Regions from separate parts of the Ensifer sp. KUDG1 genome, predicted to be linked through region 1. Evidence: riboswitches for the same ligand, from Rfam matches in the RefSeq annotation. Region 1 holds a riboswitch; each other region holds the start of a gene.
What was found. Region 1 has a riboswitch for cobalamin ahead of nrdH (glutaredoxin-like protein NrdH). Riboswitches for the same ligand answer to the same signal wherever they lie in the genome.
Positions count from the first base shown of each region.

Region 2: it holds a riboswitch for cobalamin, as region 1 does, so the genes downstream of both, M2267_RS14120 (ABC transporter substrate-binding protein) here and nrdH (glutaredoxin-like protein NrdH) in region 1, are expected to answer to the same signal.
Region 3: it holds a riboswitch for cobalamin, as region 1 does, so the genes downstream of both, M2267_RS04150 (aromatic ring-hydroxylating oxygenase subunit alpha) here and nrdH (glutaredoxin-like protein NrdH) in region 1, are expected to answer to the same signal.

Region 1 is NZ_JBNDIG010000006.1:169,054-176,438, reverse strand. Features, by position in the region: gene metE (5-methyltetrahydropteroyltriglutamate--homocysteine S-methyltransferase) at 1-825, shown strand, start outside; gene M2267_RS17130 (acyl-CoA thioesterase) at 822-1,613, shown strand; cobalamin riboswitch at 1,765-1,991, shown strand; gene nrdH (glutaredoxin-like protein NrdH) at 2,383-2,604, shown strand; gene nrdI (class Ib ribonucleoside-diphosphate reductase assembly flavoprotein NrdI) at 2,617-3,033, shown strand; gene nrdE (class 1b ribonucleoside-diphosphate reductase subunit alpha) at 3,003-5,156, shown strand; gene nrdF (class 1b ribonucleoside-diphosphate reductase subunit beta) at 5,366-6,340, shown strand; gene M2267_RS17105 (multidrug effflux MFS transporter) at 6,424-7,385, opposite strand, start outside.
Region 2 is NZ_JBNDIG010000004.1:345,702-353,086, reverse strand. Features, by position in the region: gene M2267_RS14130 (DUF899 domain-containing protein) at 1-358, opposite strand, end outside; gene M2267_RS14125 (ArsR/SmtB family transcription factor) at 532-855, shown strand; cobalamin riboswitch at 1,048-1,240, shown strand; gene M2267_RS14120 (ABC transporter substrate-binding protein) at 1,391-2,407, shown strand; gene M2267_RS14115 (FecCD family ABC transporter permease) at 2,404-3,456, shown strand; gene M2267_RS14110 (ABC transporter ATP-binding protein) at 3,453-4,214, shown strand; gene M2267_RS14105 (pseudoazurin) at 4,226-4,663, shown strand; gene M2267_RS14100 (class I SAM-dependent methyltransferase) at 4,660-5,466, shown strand; gene M2267_RS14095 (ParB-like protein) at 5,498-6,115, opposite strand; gene M2267_RS14090 (SulP family inorganic anion transporter) at 6,112-7,385, opposite strand, start outside.
Region 3 is NZ_JBNDIG010000001.1:846,245-853,629, forward strand. Features, by position in the region: gene M2267_RS04130 (DUF1217 domain-containing protein) at 1-942, shown strand, start outside; gene M2267_RS04135 (FAD-binding oxidoreductase) at 1,014-2,447, opposite strand; gene M2267_RS04140 (L-threonylcarbamoyladenylate synthase) at 2,590-3,564, opposite strand; gene M2267_RS04145 (DUF6656 family protein) at 3,642-4,241, opposite strand; cobalamin riboswitch at 4,559-4,759, shown strand; gene M2267_RS04150 (aromatic ring-hydroxylating oxygenase subunit alpha) at 4,864-6,108, shown strand; gene M2267_RS04155 (2Fe-2S iron-sulfur cluster-binding protein) at 6,110-7,204, shown strand.

The DNA.
Region 1 (7,385 bases):
GTGCAGTATTTCGGCGAGCAGCTCTCGGGCTACGCCTTTACCCGAAGTGGCTGGGTACAGAGCTACGGTTCGCGCTACGTGCGCCCGCCGATCATCTTCGGCGACGTTTCCCGGCCAAACCCGATGACTGTCGAATGGGCGGCCTTTGCGCAGTCGCTGACCGATCGCCCGGTCAAGGGCATGCTGACGGGTCCGGTCACCATGCTGCAATGGTCCTTCGTGCGCGACGACCTGCCGCGGTCGGTGGTGTGCCGGCAGATCGCGCTGGCGCTCAGCGACGAAGTCAGGGACCTCGAGGCATCGGGCATCGCCATCATCCAGATCGACGAGCCGGCGCTGCGCGAGGGCCTGCCGCTCAAGGCCGCCGACCGCAAGGCCTATCTCGACTGGGCGGTGGAGTGCTTCCGCCTCAGCGCCGCCGGCGTCGGCGACGCCACCCAGATCCACACCCACATGTGCTACTCGGAGTTCAACGACATCATGCCGGCGATCGCGGCGATGGATGCCGACGTGATTTCGATCGAGACGTCGCGATCGAAGATGGAACTGCTCGGCGCGTTCACCGGAAGGGCCTATCCGAACGAGATCGGCCCGGGCGTCTACGATATCCATTCGCCGCGCGTACCGGCGGTGGATGAAATGGTGCACCTCATCGAGCGCGCGACCGAAGGGCTGACGCCGGCGCAGATCTGGGTCAACCCGGATTGCGGGCTGAAGACCCGGCGCTGGGAGGAAACCCGGCCAGCGCTTGTCAACATGGTGGCGGCGGCGCGCGCCCTGCGCCAGGCCTTCGCGGATGATCCCTACAAGGCGCTTCGCGCATGACGGACCACCCGGAAGCGGCGTCGGGGGAAACCCCGGCGCCACAGACCCTCGTCGATATCGTCTTTCCCGGCGACACCAATCATCACGGCACCCTCTTTGGGGGTGCCGCATTGGCGCTGATGGACCGGATCGCCTTCATCGTCGCCACCCGCCACGGCCGCGTTCCCTTCGTCACCGCCTCCTGCGACCGGATCGACTTTCGCGCACCCGCCCGCATCGGCCAGATCGTCAGTTTCTCTGGCCGCCCGGTGCGCGTGGGGCGACGCTCGATGGTCGTCGACGTCGAGATGGTGGCCGAAGACCTTGCGACCGGCGGCCGCGATCTTTGCTCACGCGGACAGTTCACCATGGTTGGGATGCCGCAGGACAAAGGTGCCGACTGGCGCCTTCCGCCGCTCGCCGAGCCCGCGCCGGTGGTGCCCGCGGCGGATTTCGTCGGCATGACCGACATCGTTTTTCCGGGCCAGACCAACAGCGCCGGCGCGCTCTTCGGCGGCGATGCACTCGCCCGGATGACGAAGGCGGCCTTCGTCGCCGCGACCCGGCTGACCGGCAAAGCGATGGTGCTCGCCTCCTGCAGTAGCGATTTCAAGCGGCGTGTCGCCGCCGGAACGATCGTCGATACGCTGGCGCGCGTCACCCGGACCGGACGCAGTTCCACAACGATAGACGTCGAGCTCTGGTCGGAAGAACTGCTCAGCGGCGTGCGCGTGCTGACCGTCACCGGAACTTTCGTGATGGTGGCTGTCGACAGCCGCAACCGCCCAGTTGCGGCCTTCGCCGCCTGAGCAAGCCGGGGGCGCCGCTCATGGCGCCCCCGATCCACAGGATTGATTGCGCGCCGCCATTTACTCCCCGTTATCCACACCGAAAAAGAAAAGACCTCTGCACTCCCGCCTTCAGCATATAGAACCTATTGACGCAGATTTGCGATGAACTACTATATCTAGTGTTCGAGGTTCTTCCGATTCGCAAGGATTGGGAGCTAAGACGGGAATACGGTGCGCCGGCGGGTTTCCGCCCAAGGTTATGCCGTAGCTGCCCCCGCAACTGTAGACGGCGAGCAACTGTCCGGAATTGGACCACTGAGGCATGAGGCCTCGGGAAGGTCGGGATGGAAGCTTTGACCCGTAAGCCAGGAGACCTGCCTCGAGCAACAAACGTCCACGGGCGGGGTGTCCGGAGGGGTTGGGTGCATTGCGGCAGGATGAGCCTGCCGGATCGTCTCGACGTCTCCCCGGCAGCCTGTCGAAAGCTTCGGGGTGAAGTCATGTCAGTTTCTTCCAGTTCAGATCCACCTTCTGCGGACGGGTGCGCGTTGTTGCGCGCCTGATCGAAAGGCCGCGCCCTGAAAACCCGCATCCGCGGAATTCCTGAGCGCCCGAGCAAAACGAGCCGGCCCGGTTGCGTAACCGACCTTGGGCCAGCTTGACGACGTCAACTCCGGTCGAAGCGACCGGGGAGCGATGTTTCGTGCCCGATCGCCAAGCCCACGGTTCGCGTTCGCGCGACCCGCCGATTTTTTGCGCTCATTTGCCAGACCCTCACGAGGAACCCATGTCGATCACCGTCTACAGCAAACCCGCCTGCGTCCAATGCACCGCCACCACCCGCGCGCTCGACCGTCAGGGCATCGATTATCGCATCGTCGATATCTCCGAGGATTCCGACGGTTTCGCGCTCGTGCAGGGTCTCGGCTACCGGCAGGTTCCAGTGGTCGTCGCCGGCGAACGGCATTGGGCGGGGTTCCGCCCAGACATGATCAGCGCGCTTTCCTGAGGGAGAGAAGCAATGGGGCTGATCGTCTATTTTTCCAGCCGCTCGGAAAACACCCATCGCTTCGTTGAGAAACTCGGCCTTCGCACAGCCCGCATACCGCTCAAGGAGGGTAAAGATGCGCTTACGGTCTCGGAGCCCTATGTGCTCGTCGTGCCGACCTATTGCGGCGACGATGGCCGAGGTGCCGTGCCGAAACAGGTGATCCGCTTCCTGAACGACGCGGGCAACCGCTCTCACATCCGCGGCGTGATCGCAGCGGGCAACAGCAATTTCGGCGCGACCTACGGGATCGCCGGCGACGTGATCTCGGCCAAATGCCGGGTGCCCTTTCTCTACCGGTTCGAGCTGCTCGGAACCGACGAGGACGTCGCCAATGTCAAAAACGGGATGGAACGATTTTGGACGTCACAACACTCGAACGCCCCTTGAAGGCGACGGAAGCGGCGCTGGATTACCACGCGCTGAACGCGATGCTGAACCTCTACGACGAGGAGGGGAAGATCCAGCTCGACAAGGACCGGCAGGCGGCGAAGCAATACTTCCTCCAGCACGTCAACCAGAACACGGTCTTCTTCCATAACCTGCGGGAAAAGCTCGATTACCTGGTGACCGAGGGCTACTACGAGCAGGAAGTGCTGGACCAGTATTCGTTCAACTTCGTGCGCGATCTCTACGACCACGCCTATTCGAAGAAGTTCCGTTTCCCGACCTTCCTCGGCGCCTTCAAATATTACACGTCCTATACGCTCAAAACCTTCGACGGAAAGCGCTACCTGGAACGCTACGAAGACCGCGTCTGCATGGTGGCGATGGCCTTGGCGCGCGGCAACGAGGCGCTTGCCCGCGATCTCGTCGACGAGATCATTTCCGGCCGTTTCCAGCCGGCGACGCCGACCTTCCTCAATGCCGGCAAAAAGAGCCGTGGCGAGCTCGTCTCCTGCTTTCTGCTGAGGATCGAGGACAACATGGAGAGCATCGGCCGCGCCATCAATTCGGCGCTACAGCTTTCCAAGCGCGGCGGCGGCGTGGCGCTGTCGCTCACCAACATCCGCGAGATGGGCGCTCCGATCAAGCAGATCGAGAACCAGTCATCCGGCGTCATCCCGGTCATGAAGCTGCTCGAGGATAGTTTCTCCTACGCCAACCAGCTTGGCGCGCGCCAGGGCGCGGGCGCTGTCTACCTGCATGCCCACCACCCCGACATCATGCGCTTCCTCGATACCAAGCGCGAAAATGCCGACGAGAAGATCCGCATCAAGACGCTGTCGCTCGGCGTCGTCATCCCCGACATCACCTTCGAGCTCGCTCGCAACAACGAGGACATGTACCTGTTCTCGCCCTATGACGTGGAGCAGGTCTATGGCGTGCCGCTCACCGAAATCTCGGTGACGGAGAAGTATCGCGAGATGGTGGAGGATGCCCGCATCCGCAAGCGCAAGATCAAGGCGCGCGACTTCTTCCAGATCATCGCCGAGATCCAGTTCGAGAGCGGCTATCCCTACATCATGTTCGAGGACACGGTGAACCGGGCAAACCCGATTGCCGGCCGCATCACCATGAGCAACCTCTGCTCGGAGATCCTGCAGGTGAGCGAGGCGAGCGAATTCAACGACGATCTCTCCTACAAGCACATGGGCAAGGACATCTCCTGCAACCTCGGCTCGCTGAACATCGCCGCTGCCATGGACAGCCCGGATTTCGGCCAGACGATCGAGACCTCGATCCGGGCACTGACAGCCGTCTCCGAAATGAGCCACATCTCGTCCGTACCCTCGATCGAAAAGGGCAACGACGACAGCCACGCGATCGGCCTCGGGCAGATGAACCTGCACGGCTATCTCGCGCGCGAGCGCATTTTCTACGGCTCCGAAGAAGGCATCGATTTCACCAACATCTATTTCTACACGGTGACCTACCACGCCATCCGCGCATCGAACCGGCTGGCGGTCGAAAAAGGCAAGAGCTTCGCCGGCTTCGAAAATTCGAAATACGCCTCTGGCGACTATTTCGACAAATACACCCAGGCCGAATGGCTGCCGGCGACCGAAAAGGTGAAGGCGCTGTTCGAGGAAGCCGGCATTGTCATCCCGACCCAGGAAGACTGGTTGGAACTGAAACGGGCAGTGATGGAAGGAGGTCTCTACAACCAGAACCTCCAGGCCGTGCCGCCGACGGGCTCGATCTCCTACATCAACCACTCGACCTCCTCGATCCACCCGATCGTCTCGAAGATCGAGATCCGCAAGGAAGGCAAGATCGGCCGCGTCTACTACCCGGCCGCCTTCATGACCAACGACAATCTCGAATACTACCAGGACGCCTACGAGATCGGCCCGGAGAAGATCATCGACACCTATGCGGCGGCCACCCAGCACGTCGACCAGGGCCTGTCGCTGACGCTGTTCTTCCGCGACACGGCGACGACCCGCGACATCAACCGCGCCCAGATCCACGCCTGGAAGAAGGGCATCAAGACCATCTACTACATCCGCCTTCGCCAGATGGCGCTCGAGGGCACGCAGGTCCAAGGCTGCGTTTCCTGCGCGCTTTAACGCCGCGTTCCCATCAAGTGCCCCTCACCCTAGCCCTCTCCCCGCTCGCGGGGAGAGGGGACGTGCCCCACGAAACGCTGATGGATGCGTTAGGACGGTGCGGCTCGCACCTTCTCCCCGCGCGCGGGGAGAAGGTGCCGGCAGGCGGATGAGGGGCAATTCCCTCACCGCGTGGATGAGGGGCTGACACGACCCAAAAAGGCAAACCGATGAACATGCACACCAAACCCGCAAGCCGCATCCGCGCCATCAACTGGAACCGCATCGAGGACGACAAGGACCTGGAGGTCTGGAACCGGCTCACCGGCAATTTCTGGCTGCCGGAAAAAGTGCCGCTCTCCAACGACATTTCCTCCTGGGCGACGCTTAAATCCGAGGAGCAGACGCTGACGATCCGCGTCTTCACCGGCCTCACCTTGCTCGACACGATCCAGAACGGCGTCGGCGCCGTCAGACTGATGGAGGATGCGGCCACGCCGCACGAGGAGGCGGTGCTTTCCAACATCTCCTTCATGGAGGCGGTGCACGCGCGCTCCTATTCCTCGATCTTCTCGACGCTCTGCCTGACGCCTGACGTCGACGACGCCTATCGCTGGTCGGAGGAAAACGAGTTCCTGCAGAAGAAGTCGGCGCTGATCATGGCGGAGTATTCCTCCGGCGATCCCTTGAAGAAGAAGGTCGCCAGCGTCTTTCTCGAGAGCTTCCTGTTTTATTCCGGCTTCTACCTGCCGATGTACTGGTCGAGCCGCGCCAAGCTCACCAACACCGCCGACATGATCCGCCTCATCATTCGCGACGAGGCGGTGCATGGCTACTATATCGGCTACAAATTCCAGCGCGCTTTGGAGCGTCTGAGCGAGGAGCGCCGCCAGGAGATCAAGGATTTCGCCTTCGACCTGCTGCTCGAACTCTATGACAACGAGGCGAAATACACCGAGGCGCTTTATGATGGCGTCGGGCTCACCGAAGACGTGAAGAAGTTCCTGCACTACAACGCCAATAAGGCGCTGATGAACCTCGGCTACGAGGCGCTGTTCCCGGCGGAAGCCTGCAAGGTCAATCCCGCTATCCTCTCCGCCCTTTCGCCGAACGCCGACGAGAACCACGACTTCTTCTCCGGCTCCGGCTCTTCCTACGTCATTGGCAAGGCGGTCGCGACCGAGGACGAAGACTGGGATTTTTAAAGACAGCCCATCCGGTCACACCTGAAAACAAAAGGCCGGCGAGGAACAACCTCGCCGGCCTTTTGGTTCAGCAATAACAGCCCCTATTCCGCCGCGACCACCCGGCTGCGGCCGATCGTGGCCCGCGTCAGCAGGAACGCGGCGAGCGCGCAGGCGGCAATCGCGCCGGCCATCGGCAGCGCCGTGCCGTCGAAGAACAGGCTGGCGATGATCATCGCCACAGCCGCGGTGACGAAGTGCAGCGTGCCCATCAGTGCAGACGCTGTACCCGCGATCTCGCCATGGTCTTCGAGCGCCAGCACCGCCGAGGTCGGTATGACAAGGCCGAGCACGCCGTAGCCGACGAAGAGGAACGCGGCCATGACGGGCAACTGGTTGAAGCCAAGGCTCATGACGACAAACATCGTGACCATGGTCAGCGCGAACGCACTGACGGCAATCTGCATCACGCGGACGAGACCGAAACGCTCGCCGAGCCAGCCGGTCGCCTGCGACACGGCGAAGAACGACACGGCGTTCATCGAAAACGCGATGCTGTACTGCGTCGGCGTCAGGCCGTAGTGGTCGATCAAGACGAAGGGCGAATTGGCGAGATAGACGAGGAAGCCGGAAATGCCGAGGCCGCCAATGAACGTCAGCGTCAGGAAGTTGCGGTCGGACAGAAGCAGGCGATAGGCGGCAAGCGCGCTTGAAAGGCTGCTGTCGGCACGGTCCTTCTTCGGCCGGGTTTCCTGCAATTGCGTCGACAGCAGGATCAGGCCAATGAAGGCGGCAATGGTCACCGCATAGAACACGCCGCGCCAGCCGTAGAAGCCGATGACGGCGCTGCCGGCGAGCGGCGCGAGGATCGGCGAAATGCTGAAAACGAGCATCAGCATCGACATCAGCCGCGCCGCCTGAACGCCGGTGTGCATGTCGCGCACCACGGCGCGCGGGATGACCATGCCGGCGGCACCACCGATGCCCTGCAGGAAGCGGAAGGCAATCAGGGTTTCGATGTCGGTCGAAAGCGCGCAGCCGATGCTGGCGACGGTGAAGAGGCCGA
Region 2 (7,385 bases), on a different contig from region 1:
TCTGCAGCGTCTCCAGCGGCGCGCGCGAAATCACCACGATGGACGTATCGCGTGCGTTGAGATGCGCCGGATGGGTCATCGCGTCCACGACCCAGGAGCAACCGTCGCAGCCCGCCTTCCATCCGGGCGCGAACATGAAGTGATAGACGATCAGTTGCCGCCGTCCGTCGAAGAGGTCGGCGAGGCTTACCGTGCCTTCGGGCCCCTCGAACGAATAGTCCTTGTCGATCCTGACCATCGGCAAGCGTCGGCGCGCGGCACTCACTTCATCGCGTGCGCGGGTAAGTGCCTTCTCCCTGGCAATCTGTTGTTCGAGTGCGACTTGCCACTCTTCCATTGAAGCGATTTTAGGCAGCATTCTCAATCATCTCCCTTTGGGGCGGTTTGCTTGGAGGTGTCGGCGCAAGGCTGAACTCCGACCGACGGAGTCCTGCCATCAGGCTCGGTTGGAGAGCTCGCGAAAGCTCGCAAACCGGTCTAATCGGCGCCGTCTCCGTTGCGTCCGATTTCAATATGTTGTAAAAACATAACATGTCAAGCAAGCAGGACGAAGATCTGGTTTTCAAGGCATTGGCTCACCCGCGCAGGCGGGCGATGCTCGATCGTCTCAAGGGCGAGGCGCAGACCACGGGCATGCTCTGCGCGGCCTTTTCAGACATGGATCGCTGCACCGTGATGCAGCATCTGAACGTGCTGGAGGACGCCGACTTGATCATCGTCAGGCGGGCAGGACGCGAGCGCTGGAACTATCTCAATGCGCTGCCGATCAAGCACATTCACGACCGCTGGATCAGCGACTATGCCGCCCATGCCGTGGCCATTCTCGACAGGCTGAAGACTGGCCTCGAAGGGTAAATCCCAGGATGGTGTGAATTACGGATCACTTAAACAGTATTCATTTGTGTATAGTTTTCGACAATCGGCAATGTTCTCCCTATTTGCGGGGAGTGATATTTAGTGAAATTACGAGACGCGAGAGAATTTCTACCTTTCTTGGCAAGTGGTTTCGAAAGCGCCGCTTTCATGCTTGCGCTCCACTCGTTCGTTGAGTAGTGAATTCTCGTCGGTTTCCGAAAGGAAATAACAGGGAATTCGCCGCGGCTCGCCGCGAAACGAAACTGCCCCCGCAACTGTAGGCGGCCAGTCCTCTCTCGAAAATGCCACTGGGCGATGGTCCGGGAAGGCCGAGAGGGAGCCAAGACCCGTCAGTCAGGAGACCTACCGACACCTGTAACTGAACAAGCCGGGCGGGGTGTCCGGGGAGGTTGTCGATGTCGTTGGTCGCGCCACAAGTGCCGGCTGTCGATGTTCTCTTGAACATCGGTTCGATCATTGCGTCCTGGCTCGTCCCCTCCGATCCGCGCGATCAACAGATCGGAGACAATGTGCCATGACCGCTTCGCGTTTCCTGCTTGCCGCCTCTGGCTTCGCCTTCTTCGCCACCGCCGCTGCTGCCGAACCCACCGCCTATCCGCTGACCCTGGACAATTGCGGCGAGACGATCACCTTCGACAAGGCGCCGGCGACCTCGGCGACCGTCGGGCAGGCGGCAACCGAGGTTCTCTATTCGCTCGGCCTCGGCGACAAGGTTACGGGTACGTCGGTCTGGTTCAATGACGTGCTGCCGGAATTTGCCGAGGTCAATGCCAAGGTTCCGCGCCTGGCGGACAACGACCCGAGCTTTGAAAGCCTCGTCGCCAAGAAACCGGGGCTCGTCGCCGTGCAGTTCGTCTGGCACGTCGGGCCCGAAGGGATTGTTGCGACCCGAACCCAGTTCCACGAAGTGGGAATTCCGACCTATGTCCTGCCGGCCGACTGCGTCGCCAAGGACAACTCGGTGGGTGTGGACGGCACGCGCAGCGCGCTCTTCTCGACTGCCAGCATCCATCAGGGCGTGCGTGAACTCGCGCAGATCTTCGATGTTCAAGACAAAGGCGAGGCATTCGTCGCAGAACTCGCCAAGCGTGAGGCCAACGCCATCGAGCAGGCCAAGGCGCTAAATTTGAAGGATGTGTCTGCGGCCTTCTGGTTCTCCAGCGCGGAGATGGACATCGATCCCTATGTGGCCGGCCGGAAGGGAGCGCCTGCCTACATGATGGACAAGCTCGGCATCCGCAACGTGGTCGGCTCGGACGAAGAATGGCCGGTCGTCGGTTGGGAAACGATCGCCAAGGCCAACCCCACCATGATCGTCATCGCCAAGATGGATCGCCGGCGCTTTCCGGCCGACGACTACCTGAAGAAGATCGAGTTCCTGAAGACCGATCCGGTTGCCAGCCAGATGGATGCGGTGAAGAACAACCGCATCGTCGTCATGGATGCGCACGCGATGGACGCCACGATCAGAACGGTCGCCGGCATCGAAGTTCTCTCCGCTGCGCTTAAGGATTTCGGGTTGGCGAAGTGAAGACCGGCCTCTCGCGGCGCGCCCCTGCTTCCCGGCTTGGCCGGGCAGCCACGGGGACATTGGCTCTGTTTGCCGCCGTTCTTGCCGGAACCTGCATCGGCGAAACGCCGATACCCGTCTTGACGGTTCTCCAGACCTTGGCGAACAAGATTTTCGGCGCGACCTATGGGCTCGATCCCATCGATGTCGGGATCATCTGGAACTACCGCCTGCCGCGGGCGATCGTTGCCGCCTGCTGCGGGGCGGGCCTCGCGGTTTCGGGCATGGTGCTCCAGTCCCTCCTGCGCAACGCCCTGGCGGATCCCTATCTTCTCGGCATCTCCGCCGGCGCCTCGACCGGCGCCGTGGCCGTCACTGTCGCAGGCCTCGGCGCCGGCGCGGTCTCCATGTCGCTCGGCGCCTTTGTCGGTGCCGTGACAGCTTTCCTCATGGTGGCGATCCTCGCTCGTGCCGCCGGTGGCGGGGTCACCCTGCGCGGAACAGGGCAGATCGTGCTTGCCGGCATCGCCGGATCGCAACTGTTCAACGCACTGACGTCTTTCATCATCACCAAGTCGGCCAACGCGGAGCAGGCGCGGGGCATCATGTTCTGGCTGCTCGGCAACCTCAGCGGTGCGCGATGGCCGGACGTCTGGCTGGCCGTGCCCGTGGCCCTTGTCGGGCTCGGGGCCTGCATCTGGTACGCCCGTGCGCTCGACGCCTTTTCCTTCGGGGCGGAGTCCGCCGCGTCGCTCGGCGTGCCCGTGCGGGTCGTCCAGGTGGTGCTGATCGGCCTTACCGCGCTGGTCACGGCCGTGATGGTCAGCATTGTCGGCTCCATCGGCTTCGTCGGGCTCGTGATACCGCATGCGGCCCGTTTCCTGGTTGGTGTGCGTCATGGCCGGCTCGGCCCGGCAACCGCCCTCATCGGGGCGGTCTTTCTGATCGCGGCGGATATCCTGTCGCGGACGATCGTTCCTGGCCAGGTGCTGCCGATCGGCGTGATCACCGCCCTGGTTGGGGCACCGGCCTTTGCCCTGATCCTTATCCGCGGGAGGCGCCGATCATGATCCTGGAAGCACGCGACCTCGGCTGGTCCGTCCGCGGCAAGGCGATCGTTTCCCACGTCGATCTCGCCGTGCGGCAGGGAGAGACACTCGGCCTTGTCGGCCCCAACGGCTCCGGCAAATCGACCTTGATGCGGCTGCTGGCCGGCATCGTCCGGTCGACGTCGGGCGAGGTGCGGATCAACGGGCAGATGCTGCACGCCATGCCACGCCGCCAGGCTGCCCAGTTGATCGCCTTCCTCGAGCAGCAAGCCGAGACGACGGAAGCGATCTCGGTTCGCGATGCGGTCGAACTTGGCCGCACGCCCTGGCTCACGCCGCTGCAGCCCTGGTCGGCCGAAGACGACCGGATTGTCAGGCAAGCGCTCGACGATACCGATATGGCGGGCTTCGAAAACCGTTCATGGGCAACACTTTCCGGCGGGGAACGCCAGCGGGTTCACCTGGCGCGGGCCTTGGCGCAACAGCCGCAGGTCCTGTTGCTCGACGAGCCGACAAATCACCTGGATATCCAGCACCAGCTTTCGATCCTGAAGCTGGTGGCTGACCTGCCGATAACCTCCGTCGTCGCCTTACACGATCTCAACCAGGCCTTTGGCTGCGACCGCGTCGGCATGATGTCCGCCGGCCGGCTGGTGGCGCTGGGGCCGCCGCGTGAAGTCCTGACCGTCGAACGGATCGCCGCCGTCTTCGGTGTTCGTGCGAGCATCGTCGTCGACCCCGAGGACGGAACCTCCATCTTTCGCTTTCATTCAGCCTAGCAAGGATTTACATGCGCGCGCTTCTCCTCGGATTGTCCCTGTTTCTCACCGCTTTTCAGTTCGCCCAAGCAGAAATGCACGAGGTGAAGATGCTCAACCGAAACGCTTCGGGACCGATGGTCTATGAGCCGGACTTCCTCCAGATCGCCCCCGGCGACACGGTGAAATTCATCGCTGCCACCAGCGGCCACAACGCGGCGACCGTCGACGGCATGGTTCCCGAAGGTACCGCTGGTTTCAAGGGCGGGATCAACGAGGAGATCGAGGTCACGCTCGACGCGGAGGGGTTCTACGGGATCAAGTGCTCGCCCCATTTCGCGATGGGAATGGTGATGGTGATCCGCGTCGGCGATGCGAAGGTCGACACAGGCTTTGCGGCGGCCAAGGTTCCGGCCCGGGCGCGCAAGCGGTTTGACGAGATCCTTGCCAGGAACGGTTTCGGAAAGTGACGAACGACACCGAAGAAGGGGCAGGGCGCGCGAATTTTCATCTGAAGGAAGCGATCCGCAGCTACTGGTCGGAGCGCGCGAGAACCTTCGACCTCGCTTTCGGCCACGGCATCCTTTCCGCAGCCGAGTTTTCCGCCTGGCAGGAACCGATCCGCACCGCCCTTGGCGTGAAGCCGCTGCGCGTGCTTGAACTCGCCTGCGGCACGGGCGAGGTCACAAGGCTCATCCACGATCTCGGTCACGAGGTTACGGCGCTGGACTTCTCCGAAGCGATGCTTTCCGTCGCCAAGGCGAAACACGCCGGGAAACCGCGGCTGCGCTTCATCCTTGCCGATGCCGAAAACACCATGGAGCCGGACGCGGCCTATGACGCGATCGTTTGTCGCCACCTCGTCTGGACGCTTACCGCGCCCGAGGCGACCTTTCGCGAGTGGCACCGGCTGCTGCGACCGTGTGGGAAGCTGGTGATCTATGACGGGGACTGGGCGAAGCCTTCTCCGATCGGACGTCTCGCCGAACGCCTGGTGGCCTTGATCGACAGGTTTTCCGGGCCCGATCCCTATTACGACGGGTCGTTGAGCCAACGCCATGCCGAGATCATGCGTGCCCTGCCTTTCGGTCGCGGGCTGCGGTTCGAGCAGCTTTCCGGTCTGTTGGAGGAGGCGGGCTTCAAAGGGATCGAGAAAATGTCCCATGCGCCGGTCGCTCGTGCCCAGCGCAAGTCGGCCAACCTGCGAAACTGCCTCCGCACCTTCGTCTACAGGCGCTTCATCCTGACCGCACATTCATCGGCTGCGCGCTAGACCCCAGTGCCCTGAACCGCGAGGCGCCGGTTCAATCGGTGACGCCGCACCAACCCGGCAGGAAGCTGGCGGATTTGCCGTGGGCAAGATCGAGCACGTCGTGCACGGCCTTGTTGATGTCATTGGCGATGCGTTTTGCATCGATGCGCGAGCGCAAGAAGTTTGCCCACATGAACTCGCTGTAGGGCGTTGCGTCCTTGGCGTAACCGCCGGCGCGGCGGAGCGCGCCGGCAAGCGACCGGTAGGGATCGTCGACGAGGCCGGCGATCGTGCGCGGCAGGTCCTGGTGCGATCGCCGCAGGCCCTGTGCGTCGAACGGATACATCCAGTGGCGGTGGTCCATGACCGACCAGAACTCGTCCTTGGACAGGTGGCTGAGATCGAACACGATGCTGGTCAGCACATGCGCGACGCCTTCCTCGTGCAGGGCGCGCACGAGATGATGATGGTCGACCAGATACGGTCGCTCCTTCGGGCCGAGCACGACCGGTACCATATGATGTCCCAGGAATTCCGCGCCATGCCGCTTGGCAGTCTTGCGCCATTCCCGTCGTTTTTCAGTGACTTCGAGGAAGCCGACGGTGATCTGGGTCGGGCGAAGTTCGGCGATGTCGATCGGTTGCAGTTGCGGCTCATAGTTTGGGGTCATCGAACGGCTCCGGGCAGGGACGCGGTCGTTTCGGGTTGGGAGGCGGCAGCTACGGCATCATCGACGCTGTAGCTGAGATAAGTGAGAAGCGGGGGAGCGGCCAGGGCGATCATGTCGCGGACCCGGTCATGCACCCGTGCATAATAGAGGTGCTTGCCCTGGGCGCGCACAAGCGTGTCGAATTCGATCAGCGCATCGAGCGCGGTGCTGTCGAGGTCGAAGCTTTCCTCGAGGCTGAGGATGACGGCGCGTGCGGTCTGGTCGTGGCCGATCCGTGCGGCCGTCTCGGTCAGGATGGCATCCGCATTGGCAAAGAACAGAGGTTGCGCCGGACGCCAGATGGCGATGCCCGGCATCGTTTGCGCGTCCGCGTGGCGGGCGATGTCGACGAAGTCATGGCCTTGTCCCAGGCGACCAAGGGAGGCGACATAGGGTGTGGCCAGCCTGTGCAGCAAGACGGCGAGCGAAAGTGCGACAGCAATGGTGATGCCGTTGACGACGCCGAAGGCGATGACCCCGACTGCCGCTGCCAGGGCGATGACAACGTCGTGTTTCAGTTTCCACAGCCGCAAAAGCGGCCGAGGATCGAGCGCATGCGCCAGGGCGGCAATGACGACGGCAGAAAGGACCGGCTCGGGAAGGCTTTGAAGCAGATCGGCGCCAAGGACGACGAGCAGCGCAAGGCCGACTGCGGCGACGAGCGCCGTCATCCGGGTTTGCGCACCAGCAGCCTCGGCCGCGGAGCCCGCCGAAAAACCGGCGCCGACGGGCATGCCCTGCGTGATGGCAGAGGCGGCATTGGCAGCGCCGAGCGCCAGCAGTTCTCGATTGGCCGTCACGCTTTCGCCGTGACGCAATGAAAGCGACCGGATCGTGCCCCAGGATTCGGCAAAGAGGATGAGAACGAGCGGCAAGGTGTAGGGAACAAGCTGCCGGATCTGGCTCCATTCGACGAGCGAGAGCGACGGCAAGGTCATCGAGATCGACAACGGCCCGACCACCGCCACGCCGTGGCCCGCAAAGTCCAGCAGCCTGGAAGCCAGGATGCCGGCGCAAAGCACCAGAAAAGCGCCGGGAAGAAACGGAGCGCGCCGCAGCAACAGGAGGGCGGCAAGGGCCGCGACGCCGACGGCGATGCTCACCATGTTCCACCGGGGCAGCGCCGCAAAAAGCCCGGCGATCTGGCGGATGATGTCGGTTGCCGGCACCTCGATGCCGGTAACGGTGGGCAATTGCCTGACGATGATGGTGACCGCCAGGCCGAAGGCGA
Region 3 (7,385 bases), on a different contig from region 1:
ATCCTGACCAGCGATCTCAACGATCCCAGGAGCTATGCCAACACGCTGCGTGACGAGCGCTACGTCAAGCTCGTGAAGGCGTTCAATTTCAATCCGGACGGAACACTCGGCGCGCCGAAACTCGCGCAGAGCGACAACGACATCATGAGCACGGCGCGGGACTACATCATCGCCAAGTCCCGCTTCGGGACCGAAGACGAGAAGAAGGTCGCCAAGCAAAAGGCCCAGGACGAAGCCAAATACTACACCGCCGAGATCGCGAAGATCGAAACGCTGGATGACTTCCTGAAGAACCGGCGACTGGTCGATCTGGTCCTTGTCGGCTCCGGTATCGATCCCGAGACGGTCAAGAGCGATTATCTCAGGGAGATGTTCACGTCGGATCTCGAAGATCCGAAGAGTTTCATCAACACCGACCCGAACGGGCTGAAATACCGCGAGATCGTCTCGTCCTTCAACTTCGACAAGGACGGCAAGATCGTCAGGGGCGAGGCAGGCCAGATCCAGACCCGTCGAGGTCTCATCACCACGGTCGATCTCTTCCTCAACCAGTCCCTCGAAGAACGGGAAGGCGCGGACAACGGCGGCATTCGTCTTGCGCTCTACTTCAAGCGCAAGGCCCCGGAGATCAACACGGCATACGACATCCTGGCCGACCGCGCCCTGTTCGAGGTGATCAAGACCGCCTACAGCATGCCGGAGGGCTTGCAGAACGCCAAGATCGAAGCCCAGGCGGCCTATATCGAGCGCACGATCAACCTCAAGGAATTGCAGGAGCCCGGGAAGATCGACAAGCTGCTGCAGCGCTTCACGGCACTCTATGACGTCGAAAACAACCAGGACGTTTCGCCTGGTCTCGCGATCCTGACCGGTGGCGGAGGCGGTAGCGTCAGTGCCGAAACGCTGATGACGCTCTCGCAGCTACGCGCAGGTGGTCGCTGACGCCAGCCCCCTGATGGCCGAGCTTGAGCGCGGCGGCTGCTTCGCAGCCCGCCGCGCAAGACGGGCCGTCGTCATCGGTCGGCGCGCAACACCTTGTCGGGGTTCATGATACCAGCGGGATCGAAGGCGTGCTTGATGCGTTGCATCAGCTCGATTTCGATCGGCGTCCGGACCTCGGCGAGTTCGTCACGCTTCAGCTGGCCGATGCCGTGTTCGGCAGAGATCGAGCCGTTATACCCAAGCACGATGCCGTGGACGATGGCGTTGATTTCGCGCCAGCGGTCGAGGAAGGCCTGCTTGTCGGCACCGACAGGCTGCGAAATGTTGTAGTGGATGTTGCCGTCGCCCATGTGGCCGAAGGAGCAGATGCGCGCGCCGGGGATGGCTTTCATGACGGCCGCATCCGCCTCCTTCATGAAGGCCGGAATGCTGGAGACGGGCACGGAGACATCGTGCTTGATCGAGCCGCCCTCGGGCTTCTGCGCCGGCGACATGCTCTCGCGCATGTGCCACAGCGCCTTGGCCTGTGTCTCGTTGGCGGCGATCACGGCATTTTCGACGAGGCCGGCCGCATATCCCTGTTCCAGAAGATCCTGCACCATCCGTTCCGCGCTTTCGGCGCTATCGGATGTCGAGATATCGATCAGCGCGTACCAGGGATGGATCGTGTCCATCGGGTCACGAACGCCGGGGATATGCTTGGCGGTGAATTCGACGCCGAGCCGCGGCATCAGCTCGAAACCGGTCAAAGCCGGCCCGCAAAGGCTGGACGCTTTTTCGAACAAAGCGAGCGCATGCTCGACGCTGCCAACCCCGGCAAAGGCGACCTGATGCCCGAGCGGCTTCGGAAAGAGCTTGAGCACGGCGCCGGTGATCACGCCGAGCGTACCTTCGGCACCGATGAAGAGATCGCGCAGGTCGTAACCGGTATTGTCCTTCTTCAACCGGCGCAGGCCGTCCCAGATTTCGCCGGTCGGCAGCACCACCTCGAGGCCGAGGCAGAGCTGGCGCATGTTGCCATAGGCAAGCACGGCCGTGCCGCCGGCATTGGTGGAGAGGTTGCCGCCGATGCGGGCCGAACCTTCCGAGCCGAGCGACAGCGGGAACAGGCGATTGTGCTCGTCCGCCGCCTTCTGGATGTCGGCAAGAATACAGCCGGCATCGGCGACGATGACATTGCCGACCGGATCGACGTCGCGAATGCGGTTCAGCCGTTCCAACGAAAGAACGATGTCCGCTTTGCCCTCCCGCGGGATCTGCCCGGCGACGTGGCCGGTGTTGCCGCCCTGCGGCACGATCGCCGTACGGGTGGCGCTCGCAAGCTTCATGATGCGCGAGACCTCGTCGACGGAGCCCGGACGCAGCACCATCGGCGTCGTGCCGCGGTAAAGTCCACGCGATTCGACGAGATAGCGCGCCTTGTCCGGTTCGGCCGTCAGCACGTTGGCGCTGCCGACGATGTCGGCGAAGGAGGCGATGAGTTCGGGAGAGGGAAGGGTGGTCATGGGCCTCACTTCGCGTTGCGCCTGTGCGCTATCGGATCGGTCGATCTGAGGATGTGATCCTCGGTTCCTGGTCGGCGGCGATCATAACCGCAATTGGCGCCGTTCGCTGAGGGCGGGTGCGCAGAAGATGCCGCACGCCATCTTACCCTCGTGGTGCGGCTGCCCGCTGCAACCGATCGATGATGGCTTCCCCCAGCCCGTCCGAAGGGATCGGCCCGAAGGCGATGGTCTCTGCGCCGCTGGCATCCGCCCGCTTCATGTAGTCGAAGAGATTGGCGGCGGCTTCGCGCAGATCGCCAGCCGGACTGAGATCGAGAACGATGGCCGCCTGTTCCTCGCCGGCGATCCGATTGCCGCCGAAACGGATCAAGGCTTCGCCGGCATGCACCTCGGCGGCATCGAGCCGGACGGCAGCGCCGGGCGCATAGTGCGAGGCGAGCATGCCCGGCGCCTCGATCGTCGCTCCTGCCGTCTCCGGCCGGATCACCGGACGGTCGAGCAGGCGTTCGATCTCGGCAGCATCGAGGCCACCCGGCCGAAGCAGCCGGATCTCGTCGCCATCGACCTTGATGATTGTCGACTCAAGGCCGATTTGGGCCTGGCCGGCGTCGAGGATCAGCTTCAGTTTTCCACCGAGATCGGCCTCCACATGGGCCGCACTGGTCGGGCTGATCTTGCCCGAGGTATTGGCGCTGGGCGCAGCCAGCGGGCGTCCGAAGCGGGCAATCACCCGGCGCGAGAAGCCGTCCGGCATGCGGATGCCGAGCGTGTCGAGGCCGGCGGACGCCAGCGCATGAACCGTGCTGGCGGCGCGCTGCCGAAGGATCAGCGTCAGCGGGCCGGGCCAGAAGGCTTCGGCCAGCTGCCGGGAAACCGGATCGAAATGCACATGGGCTTCGGCCATCGCCATGTCGGAGACATGCGAGATCAGCGGATTGAAGCGCGGGCGCCCCTTCATCTCGTAGATGCGGCTGATCGCATCAGGATTGGTGGCGTCGGCGGCAAGGCCGTAGACGGTCTCGGTCGGAATGGCGACCGGTTCGCCTTCGGCAAGAACGGCGCAGGCGCGCGCGATCGCGCGGTCCGGTTCCCTTTCCGTATCGATGATCTCAGCCATGCCGTTTCCTTTCCGATGCTTCCTTAACGGACGCACCGGAAAAACAGAACGATTTTCTTTGAAGCAACCGGTTCGGCTCAGAGGCTGCGGATGATGCGGCGCAACGCGTCGTCCTTGGCACCGAGCATCAGCACGTTTTTCAGCGCGACCTTGGGATCGTCGGTGCGAAACAGCAGACCGTTGTCACGAAAATTGCGGTTGATGACCATTTGGCCGGCTTCCGCGCCCGGTTCGATGGCGACGGCGAAATACATGCGCGAATAGCCGGGCTGGATGCCTTCGAAAAAATGCGTCTCATGGCCGAGGTCGCAGTAGAAGTTGGCGAAGTAGAAGGACCAGGTGATGTCCTTGGAGGGCGTGACCGGCGTGCGCGCCGCCGTCACGTGACAGTAGCCGAGATGCGGCCGGCCGACGAGCGTGCGGTGGAAGATCATCTTCGGGAACTGGATCGAGGTGTGAAAGCCGTTGATCCGCTTATGGGTCGTGTCGCCGGCGGTGTTGAGCTTCTTGCCCGTCCTGTCCGCAACTTCCTCATAGCTCAGGTAGCGCCGTTCGCTCGGCACCCATTGCCTGCGATTGATCCGGCCCGTGCGCAGGAATTCGGTATGAACCGCCGTCTTCGGCGGGATTGTCGGCGGCGCCTCGGCTGCCGCGTCGTAGTATCTCAACTTTGCCATGATCGTCAGCGCGCCATCTGCCTGCCTGCAGGACCTCTCTCGTCCGCCGGCTAGGCTAGCGGCTCATGGTTAATGAATGATTGCCTCCTGGCTGCATCATGAGCGTTCCCTATCTGACGGGATGTCGCAAACGGGCGAAGCTTTCCCGCGTCTGCGCCGCCCGCGCCGCAAAAGGCGGCAAATGCCCAAGATGTGGGCTATCTATATGTTTGTAGTGTAAAAAATCTAAGAGAGGCGCCGGTGATGGCGGTTTTTCCCGTGTCGTCATTCTGGAATTGGATGTCGCTATCCGGCAGCTGCCAGGGCGGTTTCCGCGATTACATATCCTTACTCAAGGTGCCGTCTTCGAAGAGAAGGCGGAGAATTGGGAAGCCGGTCAAATCCCGGCGCTGCCCCCGCAACGGTGGTGGAGCGAAAGCCTCGGCAAAGGCCACTGGACGGTTCGTCCGGGAAGGCGCCGGGCTGGTCCGAAGGGACGGCTCCTGAGCCCGGAAACCAGCCTTGACGGACATAACCGTAACGGGTTGCGGCGGGCAGCCGGATCGGAGCCGACAACGCATGGGCGTGCGCCCGTGCGGGTTCCTGTCCTGCCTCTCCAAGACATGGCGCATGAGGACAGGACATGGAAACCAGAAACGATATGCTTCGAAAGCTGAAGGGTCGGCGCGACGGCTACAGCCTCGATCGGGCTTTCTACATCGATCCCGACTACTATCGGCAGGATCTGGAAAACATCTGGTACAAGGATTGGCTGTTCATCGGCCATGACTGCGAGATCCCGCGGGCCGGCAATTACTTCACCGTCCAGGTCGGCGACTTTCCCGTCGTCATCACCCGTGACCGCCAGGGCACGATCCGCGCCTTGCACAATTCCTGCCGCCACCGCGGCTCCCGCGTCTGCACGCAGCAGAAGGGCTCGTCGGCAAAACTCGTCTGTCCCTATCACCAATGGACCTACGAGCTCGACGGTTCGCTGCTGTTCGCCCGACAGATGGGCGAGGATTTCGACAAGGCCGCCCACAGCCTGAAACCGATCCACTGCGAAACGGTCGGCGGCTACATCTTCATCAATCTTTCGGAGAACCCTGCGGACTTCGCGGCATTTCGCGAACTGGTCACGCCCTATCTCGCGCCGCACCGCCTCGGCGAAACCAAGGTCGCCTTCGAAAGCACGATCATCGAAAAGGGCAACTGGAAGCTCGTCTGGGAGAACAACCGCGAGTGCTACCATTGCGCCGCCAATCATCCAGAACTCTGCCGCACCTATCCGGAAGCCCCGACCGCGACCGGGGTGCAGGGCGCCAAGGATGATCCCGTGATCGCCGAACATTGGGCGAAATGCGAGGCCGAAGGCTTGCCGAGCGAATTCAGGATGTCGCCGACCGGCCAGTTCCGCGCCGCCCGCATGCCGCTTGTCGACAATGCCGAAAGCTACACCATGTCGGGCGCGCGCGCCGTCAGGCGGGCTTTGTCGGCCGATGTTTCCCAGAGCCAGATCGGCACGCTTCTGATGTTCCATTACCCGACCACCTGGAACCATGTGCTTGCCGACCACGCCATCACCTTCCGCGTACTGCCGCTCGGGCCTGAACTTACCCAGGTGACGACGAAGTGGCTGGTCAACAAGGATGCGGTCGAAGGCATCGATTACAATCTCGAAGAACTGACGCATGTCTGGACCGAGACCAACGATCAGGATCGCCAGATCGTCGAGGAGAATGCCTTCGGCATCCGCTCGCCGGCCTATGAGCCCGGTCCCTATTCGCCCGAGCACGAAGGCGGCGTGATGCAGTTCGTCGAGTGGTACTGCAAGTTCATGGAGCAGCGCCTTGCCGGCGACGCGGCTCCGCTTTCAAGGGTCGCCTGACATGCAGATGGCCTCCTCGTTTCACCATTTCGACGCGCTGCATGTCTGGATCGACCGGCAGCAGATGCTCGAATGCACATCGGCGGTGGTCGAGACCGCCGATGTCATGACCTTCACCTTCCGGGCGGAAAAGCCCGCCTGGTTCCGCTATCTGCCCGGGCAATTCGTAACGCTCGAACTGCCCGTCGCCGACGAGCCGGTCATGCGCACCTACACGCTGTCGTCGACGCCGTCGCGGCCGCTTTCAATCGCGGTCACGGTGAAGGCGCAGGCCGACAGCATCGGCACCCGCTGGATGTTCGACCACCTGAAGCCGGGCATGAAGCTGAGAGCCTTCGGTCCGCTCGGCGATTTCAGCTTCGTGCGCCATCCCGGCGACAAGTACCTGTTCATCTCGGCCGGCTCCGGCATCACGCCGATGATGTCGATGACGCGCTGGATGGCGGACTGCGTGCCGGAGACGGATGTGACCTTCATCTCCTGCGCGCGTCGGCCGGACGATCTGCTGTTCCGTTCGGAACTGGAAGTCCTGGCCACGCAGATGTCCGGGCTCAACCTCGGCTTCATCGTCGAGGGGCATGAGGCGCGCCACGGCTGGCACGGATTGCGCGGCCGCATCGACGGCGCCAAGCTGCCGCTGCTTGCGCCCGATTTCATGGACCGCACCGTCTTTTGCTGCGGCCCCGAGCCTTTCATGCGCGGCGTGCGCGAGATGCTGAAATCGGCCGGTTTCGACATGGGCCGCTATCACGAGGAGAGCTTCCAGCCGGCGGCGGCACCCGCCGCCGAAGAGATCGCCGTGCGCGCCGGTGCCGGAGACGAGGGCGAGGTCCAGGCGGCCAAGGTTGCCTTCACCATGAGCGGCAAGGAGGTCGAGGCCAAGCCCGGCCAGACGATCCTGCAGGCGGCGCGCGCCAATGGGGTGCGCATCGGCGCTGCCTGCGAAGGCGGCATCTGCGGCACCTGCCGGGTGATGAAGGTCGCGGGCGAGGTCGAGATGAACCACAATGGCGGCATTCTCGACGACGAGATCGACGAGGGCTACATCCTCGCCTGTTGCTCGCGACCACTTGGCGACGTCCAGATCGAAGCCTGAGGGCGTCAATGCATGTCGCGAGAAGTGCGCCGCAGTTCTGCAGCAGCGACGTGCATAAAGGATGAGAGCTTAAAGCCTGGCGCGAGATCCTTTTTCACGCGACAGGCTTAGGGCGCGTTGCAGGGGATCGGATTGGCCGAAACGCTTGCCGGGGCGTCGGTGCCGGTCGCCGTTTTCGGGC